3 regions of the Bradyrhizobium ganzhouense genome follow, and region 1 is predicted to be linked to each of the others. Evidence: riboswitches for the same ligand, from Rfam matches in the RefSeq annotation. Region 1 holds a riboswitch; each other region holds the start of a gene.
What was found. Region 1 has a riboswitch for glycine ahead of ACLFLU_RS27395 (D-amino acid dehydrogenase). Riboswitches for the same ligand answer to the same signal wherever they lie in the genome.

Region 1 (7,445 bases):
TCCGAATGCATCACGGCGGTAATGGTCTTATCCGCGGCAAGAGCTGGCGAGGCCAGTGTCGAAAGCGCCACGACTGAGATCGCAAGTGTGGAGGCGAACGCCCGACGCCCCCGGCGCATGAGTTGGAACATTGAAGTTCTCCTGACGAGTTCTTGCTGACGAGGTCTGCCGACGAATTCTCCTGGCGAGCGGCGCCGCTGATGACAGCGGCGCCGCGTAATGATCGGGACGGAACGCGCGCGAACGCGCCTTCGCTTACTTGGGCTTGGCCTTACTCGGACTTGTCGATGTTCCAGAACACCGGGGTCGCCGGGCCGTCGATCACGCCAGAGAGCGACTTCCGCCAAGCGCTCGGCGCCAGATACTGGCCGAGCGGCACATAGATCACCTGGTCATAGGCTTCCTTCTGGATCTCGGTCGCGATCTTCTTCTGATCGTCGAGCGAGGCAGCACGGACGAAGTCGTCCTTGAGCTTCTCGATCTTGGCGTCTTCCGCCCAGCCGAACCAGCCGCCCTTCTTGCCCTGGCCACCGATCGAGAGATTCGAGATCGGGTTGGACACGTCGGCGCTGACCCAGTTGGTGAAGAACATGTTCCAGCCGCCGTCCTTCGGGGGCTTCTGGCTGGCTCTGCGGCTCACCACCGTCTGCCAGTCGGTCGCCTGCGCATCGACCTTGAAGCCGGCCTCACGGAGCAGCTGCACCGCGACGGTCGGCTGCGCCTTCAGCGTCACGACGTCGCCGGGCACCATGACCACGACGGGCGTGCCGTCATAGCCGGACTCGGCGAGCAGCTTCTTGGCCTCCGCCATGCCGTTGCCCTTGACCAGCGATTCGGAGCCGACGTCGGTTGCGAACGGCGTATCGCAGATGAAGAAGGCGCCGCAGATCTTGTAGTACTTCGGGTTGCCGACCAGCGCGTCGAGCACGTCCTTCTGGTTCATCGCCAGGAAGGCTGCACGACGGATCTTCGGATTGTCGAACGGCGGATAGAGGAAGTTCATACGCCCAAGCGTCTGGTAGCCGAACTTGTTCAGCACCTCGACCTTGAGGTCGGGATTACCTTCAAGCACGGGGAGCAGATCCCACGGCGGCACTTCCATGAAGTCGATGTCGCCCGACTGCAGCGCGTTCACCGCGGTCTGCGAGTCCGGCATCGTGATCCACTCGACACGATCGACCTTCACCACCTTGCCGCCGGCGGTCCAGCTCGACGGCTCCTTGCGTGGCACGTAGTCGGTGTTCTTCTCATAGACCGCCTTCACACCGGGCTGGAATTCGCCCTGCACGAACTTGAACGGACCCGAGCCGATCTGCTCGGGGATCGGCTTGTCCGGCGGCGTCTCGGCGAGGCGCTTCGGCATCATGAAGGCCACGCGCGAGGACGGCTTGCCGATCGAGTCCAGCACGAGGCCGTAGGGCTCCTTCAGCTTCAGCGTGATGGTCTTGGCGTCGGTCGCCTCGATGCTGGCCGTGAAGGTCATCATCTGCTGGCCCATGCCGTCGACAGCGGCCCATCGCTTCAGCGAGGCGACGCAGTCCTCCGCCGTCACCGGTGTGCCGTCATGCCACTTCAGGCCGTCGCGCAGCGTGAAGGTGTAGGTGAGCTTGTCGTCGGAGACCTTCCAGTCCGCCATCTGCGGCTGGATCTTGAAGTTCGAATCCGTCGCGATCAACGTATCGTAGACCATGTAGCCATGGTCACGCGTGATGTAAGCGGTGGTGAGGATCGGATCGATGATGCGCAGATCCGAATGCATCACCGCGGTGATGGTCTTGCCTGCTGCAAACACCGGCGAGGCCATTGCCGTTGCAAGCGCGACGACCGATAGCGCAAGTTTGGAGGCGAACGCGCGACGCCCCCGGCGCATCAAGCTCAGCATAAAAAGTTTCTCCTGACGTGAAACTGTTCAAAGGCGGGTCATTGGTTGAGCACAAGGGTCGTTCCTTAGGCGAACTAACCTCATGCAATGCCTTTGTCTTTCGAGACTTGCAGACAGTCTTGAGCGCGTCAATCCGGTTTCGGTGCAGCCCATGGCATCGCATGCACGGGCTCCACAAAGATCAGTTTGGCTCTACAACTCTCCCCGCTTGTCCTGCCGCGCTGATGCAATGCGCATTCCATCTTTCGAAGCTTGAGAGACATTAAGATGAATCCAGCCAATCTTCCCTTCGATTCCGAGGCGATGCTCGAGGGCCTGCGCACCTGGGTGGAATGCGAAAGCCCGACCTGGGACGCAGGCGCGGTCAACCGCATGCTCGATATCGCAGCGCGGGATATGGCGATCATGGGTGCGACCATCGAACGCATTGCCGGCCGGCAGGGCTTCGGCGGCGTCGTCCGCGCGCGCTTCCCGCATCCGAAGCAAGGCGAGCCGGGCATCCTGATCGCCGGCCACATGGATACCGTCCACCCGGTCGGCACCATCGAGAAGCTGAAATGGCGCCGCGAGGGCAACAAGTGCTACGGCCCGGGCATCTACGACATGAAGGGCGGCAATTATCTCTCGCTGGAAGCGATCCGGCAGCTGGTGCACGCCTCTTTCACCACGCCGTTGCCGATCACCATTCTGTTCACGCCGGACGAGGAAGTCGGCACGCCCTCGACGCGCGACATCATCGAGGCGGAAGCTGCGCGCAACAAATATGTGCTGGTGCCCGAGCCCGGCCGCGCCGACAACGGCGTCACCACCGGACGCTACGCCATCGCGCGATTCAATTTGGAGGCGACGGGGCGGCCCAGCCACGCCGGCGCGACATTGTCGGCGGGACGCTCGGCGATCCGCGAGATGGCGCGGCAGATTCTTGCGATCGACGCGATGACGACGGAGGACTGCACCTTCTCGGTCGGCGTCGTGCATGGCGGACAGTGGGTCAATTGCGTTGCAACGACCGCCACCGGCGAGGCGCTCTCCATGGCCAAGCGCCAGGCCGATCTCGACCGCGGCGTCGAGCGGATGCTGGCACTCTCAGGCACAGCGAATGACGTCTCCTTCAAGGTGACGCGCGGCGTGACGCGGCCGGTGTGGGAGCCGGATGCCGGCACCATGGCGCTGTATGACAAGGCCCGCGGCATCGCCAAATCTCTTGGCGCGGAATTACCGCATGCGAGCTCGGGCGGAGGATCCGACGGCAACTTTACGGGCGCGATGGGCATCCCGACGCTCGATGGTCTCGGTGTGCGCGGCGGCAACGGCCACACGCTCGAGGAGTTCATCGAGGTCGATAGTCTGGTTGAACGTAGTCGCCTGATGGCCGGTTTGCTGGCGACGCTGGATTAATTGAATCACCTTCGCACTGCACAATGCATTGGCAGCCGCGGTTGAAATTTAGCCTTGTCTAAAAATGAGGCGCATCGTACTGCTCGATGGTCCACGCGACGATGCGGGAGAGATCGCAACGAAGGCATCCAGCTTTCGTTGCGGCGCCGACGGAGCAACCGCCCCGGAAACTCTCAGGCAAAAGGACTGTATCGTCAGGACGATCTGGAGAGAGACGGCACGATTTGATCGTCGTGACGTCCACCGAAGGGGATAGTCCACGGAGACCTCGCGAGGTCTCTGTCGGATCAAGCTCTCAGGTAACCGTGACAGATGGGGCGCCGCCAACGGCTTTCGGGCCGGCGGTTAGCCGTCTCTAACTCACGGGAGCCCCAACTCAACATGACCCATATCGCCATCATCGGCGCCGGCATCACCGGCGTTACGACCGCCTATGCCCTGCTCGAACGCGGCTACAAAGTAACGGTGCTCGACAAGCATCGCTACGCCGCGATGGAGACCTCGTTTGCGAACGGCGGACAGCTCTCCGCCAGCAATGCCGAGGTGTGGAACAGCACCGCGACGATCCTGAAAGGCCTTCGCTGGATGTTCCGGCGCGATGCGCCGCTGCTGATGAACCCGCGGCCGAACTGGCACAAATATTCGTGGATGAGCGAGTTCGTCGCCAATATCGGCAACTACCGCGCCAACACGATTCAAACCACGCGGCTCGCGATCGAAGCCCGCAAGCATCTGTTCGAGATCGCAACGCGCGAAGGCATCGACTTCGATCTCGAACGCCGCGGCATCCTGCACATCTATCACGACAAGAAGGGCTTTGAGTCCGGCCTGCGCGTCAATGCGCTGCTGCAGGAAGGCGGCCTCGATCGGCGCCCGGTGACGCCGGAGGAAATCCGCAGCATCGAGCCGACGCTGCGCAAGGATTATTACGGCGGCTTCTTCACGCCGTCGGATGCGACCGGCGACATCCACAAGTTCACGCGCGGGCTGGCAGAGGCCTGCAAGCGTCGCGGCGCAACCTTCATCCATGAAGCGAACATCGATTCCATCGCGCAAGCCGGTGGCGGCTTTGTGCTCGGCTGGGCCGATCTTTCCACAAGCGACGCGGTCGCCTCCGCGCGCGGCATGCTGAAGGTCGATGGCGTCGTGGTCTGCGCCGGCGTTGCCAGCCGTCACTTCGCCGCCCTGCTCGACGAACGCGTCAACGTCTATCCGGTGAAGGGTTACTCGATCACCGTACAACTCGACACCGCCGAGAGCCGCAACGCGACGCCGACCGTCAGCCTGCTCGACGAAGCGGCCAAGATCGTCACCAGCCGGCTCGGCGCCGATCGCTTTCGTGTCGCCGGCACGGCCGAGTTCAACGACTTCAACCGCGACATCCGCGCCGACCGCGTGCAGCCGCTGGTCGACTGGGTGCGCAGCAATTTTCCTGATGTCGAGACGTCCCGCATTATTCCGTGGGCCGGACTGCGGCCGATGATGCCGAACATGATGCCGGTGGTGCGCGCAGGCCGGATGCCCGGCGTGTTCTTCAACACCGGCCACGGCCATCTCGGCTGGACGTTGTCGGCCGCGACCGCGCAGATGATTGCCGGAACCATCGACGGCTGGCGCGGGCTCAACGCACCGCCGACCGTCCCTTCACTTCGGGGAGAACTTGGGGTTGAGCGCGAGATGCGCCGTGCATCCTGAGTGGTCACAAATCGATGCGGGGCGGCCCCTTGCGACCGCCCTGCCCTTGGCACACAATTTGCCCCACCAAGACGGCTCTCCGGCCGGCTTTTCCAGCCCGAACGACAGGCGCGCATGATAGACACGACAGAATCCACCGGCGCATCAAGGCGTCGCAAGTTCCGCAGCCGGAGATAGGTGCATGCTAGGTTATCTCATTCGCCGCGTTCTGGCTGCGGTGCCCGTGATGGGCGTCGTCGCACTGTTCGTGTTCCTGCTGCTGCGGCTGACGCCGGGCGATCCCGCCGCGATCCTCGCCGGCGACAATGCGACGCCGGAGCGGCTGGAGCGCATTCGCGCCTCGCTCGGCCTCAACGAGCCCTTGATCGTGCAGTTCATCACCTGGGTCGGCAAACTGCTGCACGGCGATCTCGGGACGTCGCTGATCTCCAACCTGCCGGTCATGAAGATGATCGGTCAGCGCGTCGAGCCGTCGATCTCGATCGCGCTGTCGACCATCATCCTCGCCGTCATCGTCGCCGTGCCCCTAGGGGTGGTTGCGGCCTGGAAGCACGGCACCTGGATCGACCGTTTCGTGATGGGCCTTTCCGTGCTCGGCTTCTCGGTGCCGGTGTTCGTGGTCGGCTATGTCCTCATTGAGGTGTTTGCGATCGACCTGCGCTGGGTGCCGGTGCAGGGCTTCAAGAGCATCTCGGCCGGCTTCGGCCAGTTCTTCGAGCGCATCATCCTGCCGACCTGCGCGCTCTCCTTCATCTACATCGCGCTGATCGCGCGCATGACGCGCGCGGCGATGCTCGATGTGCTCGGCGAGGATTACGTGCGAACGGCGCGCGCCAAGGGCATCAACGAAGTCGCGGTGATGATGCGGCACGCGCTGCGCAACGCCGCCGTGCCCGTGATCACCGTGATCGGCACCGGCTTTGCGCTTCTGATCTCCGGCGTGGTCGTCACCGAAAGCGTGTTCAACATCCCCGGCATCGGGCGTCTCACGGTGGATGCGGTGCTGGCCCGCGACTATCCGGTGATCCAGGCGATGATCCTGCTGACCTCGCTGATCTACGTCGTCGTCAATCTCCTGATCGACGTAGCCTACACGCTGCTCGATCCCCGGATCCGGTACTGAGGCAAGGACAAGGACAAACATGTCAGTCGATACCCTTCCCCAGTCGTCCATTCCGATCACGTCGCCGCTGCGGCCGCGCTTCGGTTTCCTCACCTCGACGCCGATCATCGCCACGGCAACAGTCTTGCTCGCGCTGATCGTGCTGGTCTCGGTCCTGGCGCCGCTGATCGCGCCGCATGATCCGATCCAGTTGGCGCCGTCACTGCGACTCAAGCCCTCGTCGGCGCAATTCCTGCTCGGCACCGACGCCTATGGCCGAGACCTGTTGTCGCGCGTCATCTATGGCGGCCGTGTCTCGCTGCTGATCGGCATCGGCTCGGCCATCCTCTCGATCGTCATTGGCCTTGCGATCGGTCTTGTCTCCGGCTTCTTCAAGCTGATCGATTCCGTCCTGATGCGCGTCATGGACGGCCTGATGGCGATGCCGAGCATTCTGCTCGCCATCGCCGTGGTGTCGCTGTCCGGCGCCAGCATCTGGACTGTGCTGGTCGCGATCACGATCCCTGAAATTCCGCGCGTGGCGCGCCTGGTGCGCTCGGTGGTGCTGTCTGCCCGTGAAGAGCCTTACGTCGAAGCAGCGATCTCGGTCGGCTCGTCGCTGCCAAAAATCATGTGGCGGCATCTGATGCCGAACACGATCGCGCCGCTGATCGTTCAGGGCACCTATGTCTGTGCGTCCGCGATCCTTACCGAGGCGATCCTCTCCTTCCTCGGCGCCGGCATTTCGCCGGAGACGCCGACCTGGGGCAACATCATGGCCGAGGGCCGCCAGTATTTTCAGCTCAAGCCGACGCTGATCTTCTGGCCGGGCCTTTTGCTCTCGATCGCCATCCTCAGCATCAATCTGATCGGCGACGCCGCCCGCGACGCACTCGATCCGCGCATGAAGCAGCGGGAAGGCAAGTGATGACCGATCAAGTGATGACCGATCAAGTGATGACCGATCAAGTGATGACCACCCCAGTCCTCGAGATCAACAACCTCGTCGTCTCCATCGGCAAGAAGCCGAATGGTGCGAAGATCATCGACGGCATCTCGATCCAGGTCAGCGAAGGCGAGACGCTGTGCCTTGTCGGCGAAAGCGGCTCGGGCAAGTCGGTGACGTCGCTCACCACGATGGGGCTATTGCCAAAGGGCACGCTGGTTCCGACCGGCGGCAGCGTGAAGCTCGTTGGCGAGGAGATCCTCACCGCGACCGACCGCCGCCTGCGCCAGCTGCGCGCGACGCAGATGGCGATGATTTTCCAGGAGCCGATGACCGCGCTCAATCCGGTTGTGCCGGTCGGCCGCCAGATCGACGAAGTCCTGCGCGCCCACACCGATCTCGACGCCAGGGCGCGCAAGAAG
Region 2 (7,445 bases), 3.9 Mb from region 1:
ACAGTCGTCGCCTGTTCGGTCGCCTCCTCCGATGACGTCGACATCCGCTGCGACGTGATATGCATTTCGCGCGCAGCCTTGGCGAGCGTATCCAGCGATCTCCTGACCTCGCTTTCGAATTCATCGGCCGTTTTGGTGATGAACAGCCTCTTCTCAGCTTCGCTCTGCTGTCTCAACTCATCCTGAGCGTGACGCAAACGAATGGTCTCGGTCATGCTCTCCTTGAAAACCTGGACGGATCTGGCCATTGCGCCAATTTCGTCTTTTCTGTCCTGAGCGGGAATTGTCACCTCGGTTCCCCCGCTCGAGAGCTTGAGCATCGCCGTCGTCATCGCCGCGATAGGGTTGGCCACGTTGCGGCTGATCAGGAGAGATACTCCGGCCACGAGCAAGAGGATGAAGAAGACGATCCCTCCCAGGCGGCGCGCTTCTGTCCAGAAAATTTGATCGATATCGTCGATATAAAGGGCGCTGGTCAGAACCCACCCGTATATTGGCACTTCAGTGGCGTAAGTCAGGGTCTGCACCGGCTCGCTACCGCCGGGGCGCGGGAAGCTGAAAGTCACGAAACCGCCGCCGCGGGCAGCGGCCGCGACCGCATCACGAAAGAAGTAGACGCCATTTGCGTCTTTCGTTTGCGTCATATCTTTGCCCTCGACGGCCTGCTTGGGATGCACTTCGAGGATGCCTGCTTTGGTCGCGGCGTAGAAGGCGTTGTCCTTGTCGTAACGCAGCATGCGAAGCAGCGCTCTCGATCGTTCACGCGCCTCCAGTTCTGACAGGCCGGTTTTGCGCCCGGCTTGGTAGTCGGCTTCGATCGCGGAGCGAGCGAGCAGGACCAGCTCCTTCACCTTCGCCTTTCTATCCGCGAGCAAGGTAGTCTTCAGGGTCGATAGGCCGATGCCGGCGGTGCCGACCATCCCGAGAATTGACAACAAGACGACGATCAAGAGCTTGGTGGAGATGCGAAGAGATCCGAACATGTAACCATTCTTCCCGCGCTGGCAGAGCTGAGAGCCCATGCGTTCAGGAGTTCGCAGTCGATGTGGCATACCGCACGATCATTCGCGGCTGCCTTGAGGACACTGACGCTCGCACGGCCTGAGCGAGCAAAACATTTGCTCCTCTCCGGCACCCGACCATGCACCTCCGTAGGTGAAGGCGGACCTGGGTAGACACATCCAAGGACGAAATCCACGACGATCCACAGCGCTTCACCTCGTCCAGGACAGCCACGCCATGCCGGTCGCCTCGAAGAGACGGCGAGACCGCAACAGAAGTTTGAGTAGCTGTATATCGATCACCAACTTGGCGTGAGCTACTTCTTCAGTAGATCGTTGGTGTAGAAGTCCGTAACCGGCTTGTTCGGGTCGATGCTCTCGGTTGCGGACATCAATTTCAACGCGTCCGATATCGTTTTGTCGTTGATCCAGCCGGCTGGCCGGCCCTTCTCGAAATTCAGCGTGGCTGAAGTTGCAACGATTTGCGCTTTTATTAGCTCGTCCGAGGGAGCCGCGCTCCAAGCGCTTTTCAGCGCGGCCGTCGCTGCCGCCGGCTCTGACTTGGTCAACTCGATTGCCTCCTCGGTCGCGGCGAGGAAGCGCCTGAGCGGTTCAGATTTTTCGGCGATTCCCTTGTCGCTCACCACGACGGCAAGCCCAGGTACGCCGAGGCCGAACTTCGGCATGTCCAACACAGGAAATTTTGTGCCACTTCGCTCTTCGATAAGGGGCAGATCAACATTAGTATAAACGCTGATGAGATCGACGCGCCTTTGCATGAATTGGGGAAATTTCACCTGCGGGTCGACTTGAACCTTACTGATCTTGTCGCAGTTGATTTTGTTGATCGCGCAGAAGACGTCTAGATAGGTCGTGGCAGGGTCTCCGACGGAGATCGCAAGCGACTTGCCTTCCATCTGCGCCGGTGTTGTCACGGCCTTGTCGGGCCACGAAATGAGGGCGAAGGGCGCTCGCTCCTGATAAATCGCCGCGAGTTTGACCGGCATTCCTTTTCCGATTGCCGAGATGGCAAATATGGCGGGAACGACCACGACATCTTCATTCCCGCGTACAAGACCTCCGAGAGCTGCTTGTGCACCCGCGCCTTCTCCGAGAACGATATCGATTCCCTTCTTTTGGTAGAGGCCTCTCTCTTTACCCAGATAGAGGAAGCCATACTCGCCCTTTAGCTTCCAGCTAAACCGGACGTTCACAGTGTCCAGGGCGGACGCTGTCGTTGTCCAGAACGAGGCGGCGATCGCGACCGCAAGAACCCCAAAAACTTGGTGCAGTTTTGGCATGAGTCCCTCCTCTTCTGGTCTCTGCGGGCAAGTGCCCGTGACCGAAACAACCCCGATAAATTTGATCTCGCATTGTGATCACATAAGACTTAATGTCAAGCGGCTTGCCTGCCCGGGCCAAGCACAAACGCCCCCAGTCGCCAAATGCGCCTCGGGTACACTCGTGCCAGGGAAGGGAGCGAAAGGGCTCCCGACAGACCATGGAAACTTCGAAGAGACCACCCATGCGGTTCCGGCACCTCGACATGAATCTGCTCGTCGCCTTGGACGCGATCCTGACCCATCAAAACATATCGCGGGCGGCCGAGCGACTGCTGCTCAGCCAGTCGGCGACCAGCGGGATTCTATCCAGGCTGCGCCAGCACTTCGAAGACGAGTTGCTGGTTCGGAACGGCCGCCGAATGGCTCTCACCCCTCTCGCAGAGGAATTGGTGGCGCCGCTCCGCGCCATCCTGACCGAAACGGAAAAGCTCTTGGCAATGCGGACCTCGTTCGACCCAGCGACCTCCGAGCGACATTTTACGATCGCGTGCTCTGACTATGTCTGGGCAACTCTTATCGTCGATATCCTTGCCGCATTGCGCGCTGTCGCCCCCTCGGTCAACATATTCTACCAAGGCCCAAGCACCCGCTTTTTTCGCACCGAAATCGATTTCCTGATCGTTCCGGATCGATTCATGCTGGAAGATTGTCCGTTCGCCGCCCTCCCTTCGATTAGCTACGAATGTATCGTATGGAAGGAGAACGAAAGCGTCGGAGATAGCTTGACGCTCGAACAGTTTCTCGAGATGCGTCATGCGCAGGCCTATAGCGAGCGAGCGACGTTCATAGAGGCTTGGTTCTTCAAGCAATTTGGCCGCGCTCCACAGGCCGGGATAACGGCACCAAGCTTCACCCTGCTTCCGCAAGCGCTTATCGGGACCCAGTTCCTGGCGCTCATCCCCGCGGACCTGGCAGATCGGGCAACGGCCACGCTGCCGATAAGGAAAGTGGAAGCTCCCATATCCCTCCCCCTCATGACCGACGTTCTTCAGTGGCGCATCTCGCATGAACGAGATCCCGGGCTGCAGTGGCTGCGAACCCTCATTCTCGACGTTGCCCATCGACGACGGAATTCCCGACAGATTGGCTTCCCGGTTGCGGGGTGAAGATGCAGCGGGTCTCGACCAGCGGCGCTGTTACGCCGAACGCGTCGCGGGTCGGAGCATTGCCCGAAATGAGCGTTCCTTGAAGAACGTTTGCTTCAGGGTATCTAGCAATCGACCACGTTGACGGCCAGGCCACCCAGACTCGTTTCCTTGTACTTGGTGCGCATGTCCTCCCCCGTCTGGCGCATCGTTTCAATGACGGCATCGAGGGACACGTGATGTTGGCCATCACCATGCAACGCGAGCATCGCCGCATTGATCGCCTTGATCGCACCCATTGTGTTGCGCTCAATACACGGGATCTGCACGAGGCCACCGATCGGGTCACATGTGAGACCGAGATTGTGCTCCATGCCGATTTCGGCGGCGTTCTCGATCTGCCGGTTGGTGCCACCCAGGACGGCCACAAGACCTGCTGCCGCCATGGAGCAAGCAACGCCGACCTCGCCCTGACAACCCATTTCGGCCGCGGATATCGAAGCGTTTCGTTTGTAGAGCATACCGATCGCGGACGCCGTCAGGAGAAAGATGCGGGCTTTTGCCGGGCTCGGATCCGGGAAGAACATCTCGGAGAATTTCAGGACCGCGGGTATGACGCCGGCAGCTCCATTCGTCGGCGCAGTCACGACCCGTCCCCCGGCCGCGTTCTCTTCATTGACCGCGAGAGCAAAGAGGCTGACCCATTCCATTACGTGAAATGGATGTGCCGCCCCCTTTGACGTCGTCTTGAGCTTGCTGAGCAGGCCTGGCGCACGGCGCGGTACCTTCAGGCCACCAGGCAGAACACCCCCGTTGACACACCCGCGATCGATGCAGCGCATCATGGCATCGCGAACGCAATCCAGGAATGCATTGGTTTCAGTTTCCTCCCTATGCGATAGTTCGTTGGCAGCAACAATATCGGCAATCGACAAGCTGGTCCTCTCACCTATCGCAAGAAGCTCATGCGCTGACGTGAACGGGTACGGCTCACATCCAACGTTTCGAACAGCGGGGTTCCTCGGCTGGTCGCCTTCACACACGATCGCGCCGCCGCCAACGGAGTAATAGGTTTGACGAAGCAGGACGCCCGTATCCGAATGCGCTGCGAATTTCATACCATTTGAGTGCCCCGGCAGGAACTCGCCGGTGCGGAAGGTGAGGTGCTGACTCTCATCGAAGCCAACCGCATGGCGACCACCAAGCATGACCTCGGAACGCGATCGGATCAGCCCGGCGATGATGGGTATGGCTTCAGGATCAACGGATTCTGGCAGCCAGCCCGATAGTCCCAGCAGAATGGCAATATCGGTGCGGTGACCTTTGCCGGTCAGCGCCAGCGACCCGTAGAGCTCGACGACAACCAAGCGACAGCGCCATAGATCTTCGCCCAAGCATTCGATGAATCGATGGGCCGCGCGCATCGGTCCAACGGTATGCGAGCTGGATGGGCCGATTCCGATCGTGAATAGATCGAGGACACTGATCGGACCGGCTAGGCGCCTGGCCGATAAACTAGGTGTGGTGACTTGTTCGACAGTCTTGGACATGGACGCGCACCTCAATCAAGTGATTGATTTCAAATGCGCCCCATCTGTCTATTTGCCTGAGAGTATTATCCCGTCGGCGGGTGCCAAGGCACCTCTTTCCAGATGTTGTTTCGTCACACGCGGTCCTTGTTGCCTGAGAGTTTCCGGGGCGGTTGCTCCTTCGGCGTCGGCCGAAGCCGATCTCTTCCGCAAGCGACGTCTTTGGGACTCGACCTCCTGAGTCACGACATCAAAATTGTGGCTGCACTTCTCAAGTATTCTACTACGCGGCTTGGGTCAACAATGAACCGAAGATGCAAAGTCTTGCCGTTCTGCGTCGTTTACGGGGTTGACCTGCCGGTAGAGGGATTTCGGTCTGGGCGCTTTGAATTGAGCCATTGGGTCTTGTCGGTCAATCCGGAGTGCACAGCCAGCGAAAAGATACTTTAATGAATTCGTTGAGGACTTCGATTGAATGCTCCTCACAGTGCTGGCTCGCGATATCGAAGGTTTCAAGCGAATCCACCGGACTGAACTCTCGTGCTTCGCGGTGTAGGTATAGGACGCGGCGTTGGCATGGGGCTAAATGCGCATCTTGGGCCTCAACAGATCCGGGGCAGTTGCTCGCCCGACAACCAGTCGACGATTCGGCCACCGCCAAAGCTCGTCGCCATCTGCACGAAGTGATGATCGTCCGGCACCGCTTCGCCGATATCGGCGGCATCGCGACTGAGCGGGTGCGCTCTCATGGCGGCCAGCACGGCTCCGGCGACATCAGGCGACACGATCGCGACCAGCTTCCCCTCATTGGCGACGTAGAGCGGATCGAGCCCGAGCAACTCGCAGGCAGCCGCCACCCCCGGCTTGACCGGGATCGCCTCTTCCTGGAGGCTGAAGCCTAGTTCGGACTGCTGGGCAATTTCGTTCAATGTCGCCGCGAGGCCGCCGCGCGTGGGATCTCGCATCAGACGGATGCCGCGGCCGCCCGCCGCCACCATCCTGGCGACCAGATCATGCAGGGCGGCCGAATCCGAGACGATCTCCGTTTCAAAGGCGAGGTTCTGGCGCTTTGACATGATTGCGACGCCGTGATCGCCAAGCGTGCCCGAGATCAGCACCCGATCTCCGACCCTCGCATTCTCGGCGGAGAGATCCAGTCCCTCAGGCACCAGGCCAACGCCCGCGGTCGAAATGAACAGGCCATCGGCCTTGCCGCGCTCGACCACCTTGGTGTCGCCGGTGATGATATGAACGCCGGCGGATTGCGCCGCCTCGCCCATGGAGTCCGCGATCATCTTGAGGTCTGAAAACCGAAAGCCTTCCTCAATAATGAAACTCGCAGACAGATAAAGCGGTCGGGCACCGGCCATGGCGATGTCGTTGACGGTGCCGTGCACCGCGAGCGAGCCGATATTGCCTCCGGGAAAGAACAGCGGTGAAACCACATAGCCATCAGTCGTCATCACCATGCGCCCGGCGCCGACGTCGAAGGCGGACTGATCGTTGCCGCGCGCCAGCCATTCGTTGCCGAACGCCTCGTGGAACAGGCCTGAGATCAACTGCGACATCGCACGGCCGCCGGAACCGTGGGACAGGTCGACGCAGCCGTGCTTGATGTCGAGCTTGCGCTGATGGGCTCTCATGACGCCCGCTTCTGCTGACGATCGCGGAAGCGACCATAGGTCCAATGCGCGGCACATGCGCCTTCCGAGGAGACCATGCAGGATCCCACCGGGGTCTCCGGCGTGCACACCGTTCCGAACAGCTTGCAGTCGACCGGTTTCTTGACACCGCGCAGGATCGCGCCGCATTCGCAGGCCGGATTGTCGGGGACGCGCAGCTCGTTCAAGGCGAAACGTATCTCCGCATCAAATCTGGCGTAGGTTTGCTTCAGCTTCAATCCGCTATAGGGCACGAGCCCGAGGCCTCGCCATTCGAACTGATCGCGCAGCTCGAAAATATTCGACACCTCCTCCTTGGCGCGCGGATTCCCATCGCGCGTTACGGCACGGCTGTATTGATTCTCCACCTCGTTCCGGTGCTCGTTGACCTGACGCACCAGCATCAGAATCGCCTGCATCATGTCAAGCGGCTCGAAGCCCGAGATCACCACCGGCTTGCCAAATTCCTCTGCAAAGACCTCGTAGGGCTCGGTGCCAATGATGATGCTGACATGCGCGGGCCCCACGAAGCCGTCGATCTCGACGCGGCGGATGCTGCGGGTGTCGGGACTCTCCAAAATGTTCTGCATCGCCGGCGGCGTCCGCACGTGGTTGCAGACCACGCTGACGTTTTCGAGCTGCTTCTTCTCAGCGCACCGGATCAAGATTGCGGTCGGCGGCGTCGTGGTCTCGAAGCCGATCGCGAAGAACACGACTTCCTGCTCCGGATTCTCTTCCGCGATCCGGATCGCATCGACCGTGGAATAGACCATGCGGACGTCGGCGCCACGTGCCTTCGCCTTCAACAGCGAGGCTCCTTGCGAGC
Region 3 (7,445 bases), 3.9 Mb from region 1:
TCCTTGCCCGATCGACACCACTGAGCAGCCACAGGGGACGGTTGGCGTAGTTGATCAAGACCTGCTCCTCCATGCAGGCGCGATGGGCGGAATGCCGCGGGTCTCGATCGAAATGACTAGTGCCCGGCATCAGCCGGACGACATAGATCGGCTCCGACGGATCGAGCATCTCGAGCACATTCGTTCCGATCTCGTTCACACCGATCGCCCTCGGTTTCGGATCCGCCTGGCCAACGGGTATCAAGACGATCGCTCCGGCGAATGGCGTAACTGGCCAATAGCGACCTTCCCGCCCTTGGCGCAGGAAGTCCGCATAACCGCGCGCTTCCATGAACAGCTCGCTGTCCCACAGGATGATGTCAGGCCCCAGGATGTCGCGCGCTGCATCGACGACACCCTGGCTCTCGCAAAGGCCCAGAAAAGCCCAGGGATCGGTCAAGCCGATCGCATGTCCCCATGGATTGTGGATACCAGACAGTCGTTCCTGGCGGACCGTGGCCTTCCGCGCCACGATACGAGCGACCGCCTCGCTCACCGACATTTGAGCGGGCATGAGCGACTCTCGACCCGCCAGCTCCAGTCGATGGAGGTCCGCGCCACTCATGACGGCAGGGTCACGCATCGACCGCGACCGTAGTGGTTGTCAGCGACGGAACCGTTTTCATAGACAACGTCACCGCGCGCAACGGTCATCACCGGCCAACCCTTGAGCGTCCATCCCTCGTAGATGCAGGTACCCTTGCCGGTGTGCTTGACCGTGCGCTGCTCATCGAGATCGACCAGCACGAGGTCGGCGTCGAAGCCAACGTCGATATGGCCCTTGCGCGGCCAGAGCCCGAAGCGCCGCGCAGGGTTGAAAGAGTTGAGCTCGACAAGCCGGGTCAACGGCAAACCGCGCTGATGGACGCCGAAATGAAGCATCAGCGACAGCTCCCAGGGAAAGCTCACCACACCCGGAAATTCGGTCCAAAGATCCTCCAGCTTCTTGGGCAGGAACGGCACGTGGTCCGTCCCAAGGCTGTAGACCGAGCCGTTCATGACGCCGTGCCAAAGACCTTCGAGTTCGTTCCGGTCGCGCAACGGCGGCGATATCTTCGCACGCATGTCGAGATCTTCGTCGTAGCACGTGCGGGTGAGGTAGTGAGGACAGGTCTCGACCGTCACGCGGACGCCACGCGCCTGGGCCTCGGCGGCGAGTACCGGACCCATACCGACGGAGGTGTGGACCAAATGAAGCGAACAGCCGGTCTTCTCGGCAAGGAAGAGCATGCGACGGATGGTTTCCACCTCGCAGAAGGCGGGGCGGGATTCCGTGTATGCGCCGAGATCCTGACGGCCGGTGGCCGCAATCTCCTTTTTGATCCAGGACGCGATCTGGGTGTTCTCGCAGTGAACGTTGATCACCCCGCCGGGAACCTTCGACAAGATGCGCATCGCAGCATAGACCCAGCCGTCGGTCGCCGGCACGATGCCGATCGGATTGTCCGGCTCGTAGCCGAAATAGCATTTGAAGGATTTGACGCCGGTCTTGGCGATGACTTCCGGAATCTCGGCGATATGTTCCTCGCGCTGGATCCCGAAATGAAAGCCGAAGTCGATCACCGAGTTTTCCTCGCCGATCGCTTTGCGCTCCGCGTAGAACGGCAGATAGGACTCCTTCAGATTGCGGATATAGAGAAGCGCTGTCGTCACGCCGCCGGAGGCCGCAGCCGCCGTTTCGGTGCGCATATCCTCGGCAAAGGGAAACTTCACGCCCAGATGGCAGTGCGGGTCGATCAAGCCCGGCATCAACACCCGCCCCTCGGCGTCGATGGTGCGCTTGGCCTCCGGAAGGACTTCGTCAGCCCCGGTCAGGACGATCTTGCCGTCCTTCACCGCGACGCCGCCGTGGAATTCTCCGTCGTGGCGAACCACTCGCGCGTTCTTTATGACCAGATCCGCCTTCATTGTCCTTGCTCCAGTATTGCTTCTATGCGCCGGCTGATGCCTGTCCACTGGCTGCGGCCGACGGTGATCGGTGCACGCGCGCCCATGCCGCGCGCCCAGACAACCTTCAGCCCAAGTTCGACGGCGGCGTCCCGGTCGATCGTTCCGGGAGGCGCCGCGACATCGACCAGCAGCGCGTGTTTGGGTAGCAAAGCCAGCTGATCGCGCTCGAGCAATCGCTTTGGAACGCTGCCAATGACGATGTCCATGCGATGCAGAACTGCCGGCAATTGTTCGAGCGTCAGCGCCTCTGCACCGGTCGCATAGGCAGCTGCACGCTGAACCGGGTTGCGCGCCGCGACGTGGACATGAGCTCCGAGGCCGACCAACGTCTTCGTCAGAAGCGAGCCGATGGTGCCTTGGCCAACCAAGCAAACGTTGGACTTGTGGATGGTGATCTGCGTGTTTTCAATGATCACCTTCAATACGCCCTCGACGATCGCTGGCCCCCGCAGCAGCATGAGGTCGACGTCCCATTCGTACTCGTGCAGTGCGATGTCGAGCGCTTTGCAATTGGTCTTTAGATTGTCGTCCGCCCAACCGAGTATGATGTTGCCGGGGCGCCTCATGCCGGCCAACATCTCGCGCGTCGGAATGATCTTTTGCGGACACTTCGGCGCGAAGAGTGCGCCCTCCGCGCTGATGCCCGGAATCGGAAACAGCGCTATGTCGGCGCCCTTCAATGCATCAGCTGTGTCCGCAGCATGATAGACACCTTCGATACCCCCATCAGGCCATGGAAAGCCGTAGGCCCGAACGGCGGCTCCAGCCCGGACAGCACAGCGAGCGATCTCCTGTTCGCGTGCGTCGCCAGCTACGATTGCGATGACTGTATTCTGCCAACTCATGGGGCCCTTACCTTCTCAATGAGCTGATCCCTGGACATGCCGGTGATGCCCATTGCTTCTGCGGTCCGGCCACCGATCCGATAGTCGGTTCCGACTGCGGCCTGCGCCAGGCGATAGAGCGACGTTGCGACGGGCACATTGACGTCGGCGATCTGCGCAAACTCCAGGAAGGGTAGCAGGCCGTGACCGAAATCCTCTTTGTAATACCGATACTCGAGCGAGTCCGGTCCCTTGATACGGCGATTGGCCTCGCCGCCCGCGATTGCGGCGCGGTAATCGGTGACGTCAATCACGTCAGCCTCCACCGTGCCGAGCAGCTTCATCTCTTCAATCAAATTCGGCAATTCATGCCCAAATGCCCGGGCGACCGCCAAGCGCTCGTCGTCCAATTGCCGCATGACCCGGGCGACCCCGGGCGTCATGGCGTCGACATAGAAAGTGAAGTTGCCGCCGGTCGCCTCGACCCACGCGGCTCCCAGCACCGCGCCGGGGGGATGCAGGACCATGTTCACGTTGGAGAGGTCGGAGGCGATAACGTCACGAACGGGCGTGACGCCCGGATACAATTTCGCAGCAACCTCCAGCGCCTCTGCTCCTCCTTTGAGGGCGGCGGCCTTCAGTTGCTTCGCCCGACCGCTAATGGTGACGCCGTCAGGACGATATTTGCGCGCGACGTAGGTAAGGGTCGAGAACTCAACCACCGGCGGCACTGCCCGCCCGGTGCGGGAGTAGGCCTCGGCGAATTCCAGCGCCCCTCCGGTGTGGCCGGGGTTAAGCACGACCGGTTTGTTCGCCGGCCAACCGACTGCTGCGAGTGCGTTGGCTATGGCCGAGTGCGAGAAAGTCGGCAGGACCACGACCGCCACGTCGACTCCGGAGATGGCCGACTTGAGATCTGTCGAAATCAGGGTAGGCTTTGCAACTCCTTCGCCGAGCTTGCCGTCGAATGCAACGCCGCCGAGCTTGATGTGCGGTTCAAGCGTTTCGGCCGAACGCGCCCAGAAATGAACGGAGTGGCCTGCGAGAACCAACTCTGCGACCGAAGCCGCGCCCCCCGCTCCTCCCCCAAGTACCGCAACCTTCATTCTGTTCTCCGCAGATCAAAGCGCAATCCGCGCCACCCGAGAGCCAAGTTTGATCACAGCTTATGATCACAATTGTGATTGTCAAGCGAGAGAATTGCGGACGCCGCATGCAACCACTCGACGATTCGACGGGCTACGTTGCCAGTCGGAGCCATTCCGTGATGCTGGGCCCAAATTCGCCGGCAAGGCATTCGGCAACCGTCTCCGCTGTTGCGGCCGAAAGGGTCCAGCCCAGGTGGCCGTGGCCAGTGTTGTAGAAAACGCCCGGCATCCTGCCCCTACCGACACGCGGCATCATGTTCGGCATCATCGGACGCAACCCGGCCCAGGGCACGACGCGGTTGGTGTCGACAGAGGGGAACAGGGCTCGCGTCCAGTCAACCAGCGGCTTGATGCGATCTTGGCGTATGTCGCGGTTCATGCCGTTGAACTCTGCCGTTCCGGCAACGCGAAAGCGCATAGCGCCCAATCGACTGGTAACGATCTTGGCGCCATCATCGAGCAGGCTGACCCAAGGTGCCGCTTTCTGGCTCTGCTCGTCGTCAAGGTGCACGGTGATCGAATAGCCCTTTACAGGGTAGACATTGAGACGGTCGCCGAGCATCGCCGCGAGGTCGCGGCTTGCGGAACCGGCGCATATGACAACACTGTCGGCATCGATCTCATCGACACGAGCGCCGCCCGAAGGCTCGTCACGCGAATACTGGATGCGGAAAATTTCGTCCCGAGCGATCTCCCTCACGGTGGCGTCAAAAACGAAGCGCACGCCATGTCTCTCGCATGCCTTGGCAAGACCGCAAACGAACTTGTGGATGTCTCCGGTTGAATCCGATGGGGTATAGAAGCCTCCGAAGAAGTCGCCGTGCAGCGTCGGCTCGATCGACTTCACCTCTGCGGCCGTCACTGGACGACGGTCCAAGCCCCCCTCCACGAGAATGGCATTGACCTTCAGCGCGTGCTGGAAACTCTGCTTATTCCGATAGAAGTGAAGGATGCCGCGACGCTCGTGGTCGAAGTCGATGCCCTCGCGCTCGGCAATGGCGAAGAGATGCTTGCGTGCGGCGATGGCGAGCCGCGTCGTCTCAACCGTGTTGTCGCGATAGTTCTTGATGTTGAAGATAAATTCGCCAAGCCAGGAATATTTGTGCCAGGTCGGCGCTGGATTCATGAGGAGCGGTGCATCGCGCCTCAACATCCACTTCATTCCCTTGATGATCGTGGACCAGCTGTTCCAGACCTCCGCATTGCTCGCGGAAAGTTGGCCACCATTGGCGAACGATGTTTCCATGCCCGCGTAGCGCTGACGCTCGATCACCGTAACGGAATAGCCGCGATTGAGAAGGGCGTAGGCGGTGGTCACGCCGGTGATACCGGCGCCGATGACGACAACATGTGGCATATCGCTCTCCGCGATCAAAGTTGGGAAGCGGACCGAAGCCCGCGGCTTGTCCCCAATCTGTCGCTGTACCTGAGAGATTAACCGCGACGGCTCGGCCGACGCGGCGGTCCCCTTCGGTGGGCACTCGAAGTGCCACTCTCCAGATCGTTCAGCTGCACGGTCACTTTTGCCTGAGAGTTTCCTGGGGGTTGCTCCTTCGGCGCCGGCCAACACCGTCACGACGGCGACCGATCTCTCCCATGCAGCCTATTGAACGCGATAGGTTCTTCTCTCTTGCTCCTCCGCAGTTGGAGTCGGCCCGTCAATTGCCAACGTCGTAAAGCGTCGTGGTCGTCTCGACCGCTTCGTCATGCAGACCAGCGCGCTCTACCGCCGCCGCGGCGAGTTGCCGGGCTTTGCGCCGAATCTGCGCCTCGTCAACTCCCTGCACCTTGCCGTCGACATATGACGTCTTCCCATCAACCCAAGTCTGCACGATCGAAGCGGTCGATGCAGAGAATACCAAAGCTTGCAGTGGATCGTAGAACGGCGTCCATTCGACGTGATCCAGGTCGAAGAGGACGAAATCGGCTTTCTTGCCGATTTCCAGCGAACCGATCTCGTCGTCCCACATCAACGCCTTCGCACCTTCGATAGTCGCGGCGCGTAGTGCTTGTCGTGCGGTGAATATGTCCGGTTGCAAGCGGGCGTCCTTGAACATGCCGGCGACGAGCAGCATTTGCCGCATGAGGTTCATGTTGCCAGCGGCCGACACGCCATCGGTGCCGAGGCCGACTTTAACGCCGGCCTTCACCATCTCAGGATATTTGCCGATCGCGGTTGCACCCTTCCCCAGCTTGAATGACGAGCATGGGCAGAAGGCGACGCTGGCGCCACGCGCGGCGAGCAGACGGACCTCGTCGTCGGAAACAGCCGCGCCGTGAGCGATGACCAGGTTCTTTCCTATGCCTCCGGCCCGATCGATGCGGGTGATCGGCCAACAGCCATATTTTTTCTCGCAAACCCTCGCCTCCTCGATCGAGGTGGCGAGATGATAGGTCGTGCCGACGCCCAACCTCTCAGCCAGTTTCACCGCTCCAACGTGGAGCTCGAGGCTACACGGTTCCTTGCCTTCGATATTGACCCAGCAACGGGCACGGCCGTCGAGGGCGCCATTGTAGCGGACCACACAATCCTCAAGCACCTTGAGTGCGGCCTCGGCGTTCGGGAAGAAATGATGATCCACCATTTCCTGGGTCCAGCCGCGGGGGAGCTCGGGCGGGGGATTGTCGGCCGCGTGCCGCCCGGTGATGCCGCGAATACCGACCTTTTCCATCGCGCGAATGACGATGCCGGGATCGTATTGCGAGCCCATGTCAAGAAAGCACGTGGTGCCACAACGCAGCATCTCAGTGATGCCCAGCAGCGCGCCCCAATATTCGTCTTCTTCGGTGATGTGCGCGTAAAAAGGCTTAGCCCAGTGGAACACCCAGGCGCGGGTATTGAGATTATCCGGAAAGACCGCGCGCGACAGCGTCTCCGATAGATGAACGTGGCTGTCAACGAAGCCCGGGCAGACACCGAGCATCTTGCCATCGATCACCTTGTCGAAACTGACCTTCTTCTGCCGCGCGGCCACATCATCGGCTGGACCGATATCCGAGATGCGGTCGTTCTCGACCACGAGACTGGCGTTGCGCACGACCGTGTCGTTCTTGTCGACCGTGAAGGCGAAGTTCAAGTCCTTGATCAGCGTGCGCATGCCTCTTCACCCAATACTCTACCATCACGACCGCCCCGCCGGTCACCGCGCCGTTACGTCGGGCAATTTGGAGCGGCCTTCACCAAGCTAAGCAGCCCGTCCCCCTCGGAGCCTCCGTCAAGCGACGGCGGCCCTGCGCACGGTCTCGCCTCTCTTGGCCGTACCCACGGGAATCAACCGGTCGGTGTCAGCGTAGTCGGAAAGCAGTTCCGATCCATTGGCCGTCACCAGCAGCATATCCTTGTTCTGCATGCCGAAGCCATGGCCGGTGTCGTAACAAAGCGGCTCGAAACCGAGCACCATGTTCTCCTCGAGCGGCGCGTCGGTGCCCGGCTTGCCCAGCACCGGCGTCATTCCGAGGTAGGGATCTTCGTGCAGGTGCAGCC

Region 2: another riboswitch for glycine. It lies ahead of ACLFLU_RS09425 (L-serine ammonia-lyase); the one in region 1 lies ahead of ACLFLU_RS27395 (D-amino acid dehydrogenase).
Region 3: another riboswitch for glycine. It lies ahead of ACLFLU_RS09475 (D-amino acid dehydrogenase); the one in region 1 lies ahead of ACLFLU_RS27395 (D-amino acid dehydrogenase).

Annotation. Positions count from the first base shown of each region.
Region 1 covers NZ_CP181318.1:5,929,606-5,937,050, forward strand. The annotation lists gene ACLFLU_RS27380 (ABC transporter substrate-binding protein) at 1-131, opposite strand, end outside; gene ACLFLU_RS27385 (ABC transporter substrate-binding protein) at 272-1,882, opposite strand; gene ACLFLU_RS27390 (M20/M25/M40 family metallo-hydrolase) at 2,150-3,280, shown strand; glycine riboswitch at 3,375-3,479, shown strand; glycine riboswitch at 3,483-3,594, shown strand; gene ACLFLU_RS27395 (D-amino acid dehydrogenase) at 3,662-4,975, shown strand; gene ACLFLU_RS27400 (ABC transporter permease) at 5,157-6,098, shown strand; gene ACLFLU_RS27405 (ABC transporter permease) at 6,118-7,005, shown strand; gene ACLFLU_RS27410 (ABC transporter ATP-binding protein) at 7,035-7,445, shown strand, end outside.
Region 2 covers NZ_CP181318.1:2,053,763-2,061,207, reverse strand. The annotation lists gene ACLFLU_RS09440 (methyl-accepting chemotaxis protein) at 1-983, opposite strand, end outside; gene ACLFLU_RS09435 (ABC transporter substrate-binding protein) at 1,319-2,302, opposite strand; gene ACLFLU_RS09430 (LysR family transcriptional regulator) at 2,527-3,450, shown strand; gene ACLFLU_RS09425 (L-serine ammonia-lyase) at 3,555-4,979, opposite strand; glycine riboswitch at 5,090-5,178, opposite strand; gene hypE (hydrogenase expression/formation protein HypE) at 5,561-6,601, opposite strand; gene hypD (hydrogenase formation protein HypD) at 6,598-7,445, opposite strand, start outside.
Region 3 covers NZ_CP181318.1:2,067,194-2,074,638, reverse strand. The annotation lists gene ACLFLU_RS09495 (resolvase) at 1-604, opposite strand, end outside; gene ACLFLU_RS09490 (dihydroorotase) at 601-1,947, opposite strand; gene ACLFLU_RS09485 (dipicolinate synthase subunit DpsA) at 1,944-2,834, opposite strand; gene ACLFLU_RS09480 (NAD/NADP octopine/nopaline dehydrogenase family protein) at 2,831-3,919, opposite strand; gene ACLFLU_RS09475 (D-amino acid dehydrogenase) at 4,053-5,318, opposite strand; glycine riboswitch at 5,466-5,568, opposite strand; gene ACLFLU_RS09470 (amidohydrolase family protein) at 5,620-7,059, opposite strand; gene ACLFLU_RS09465 (M24 family metallopeptidase) at 7,177-7,445, opposite strand, start outside.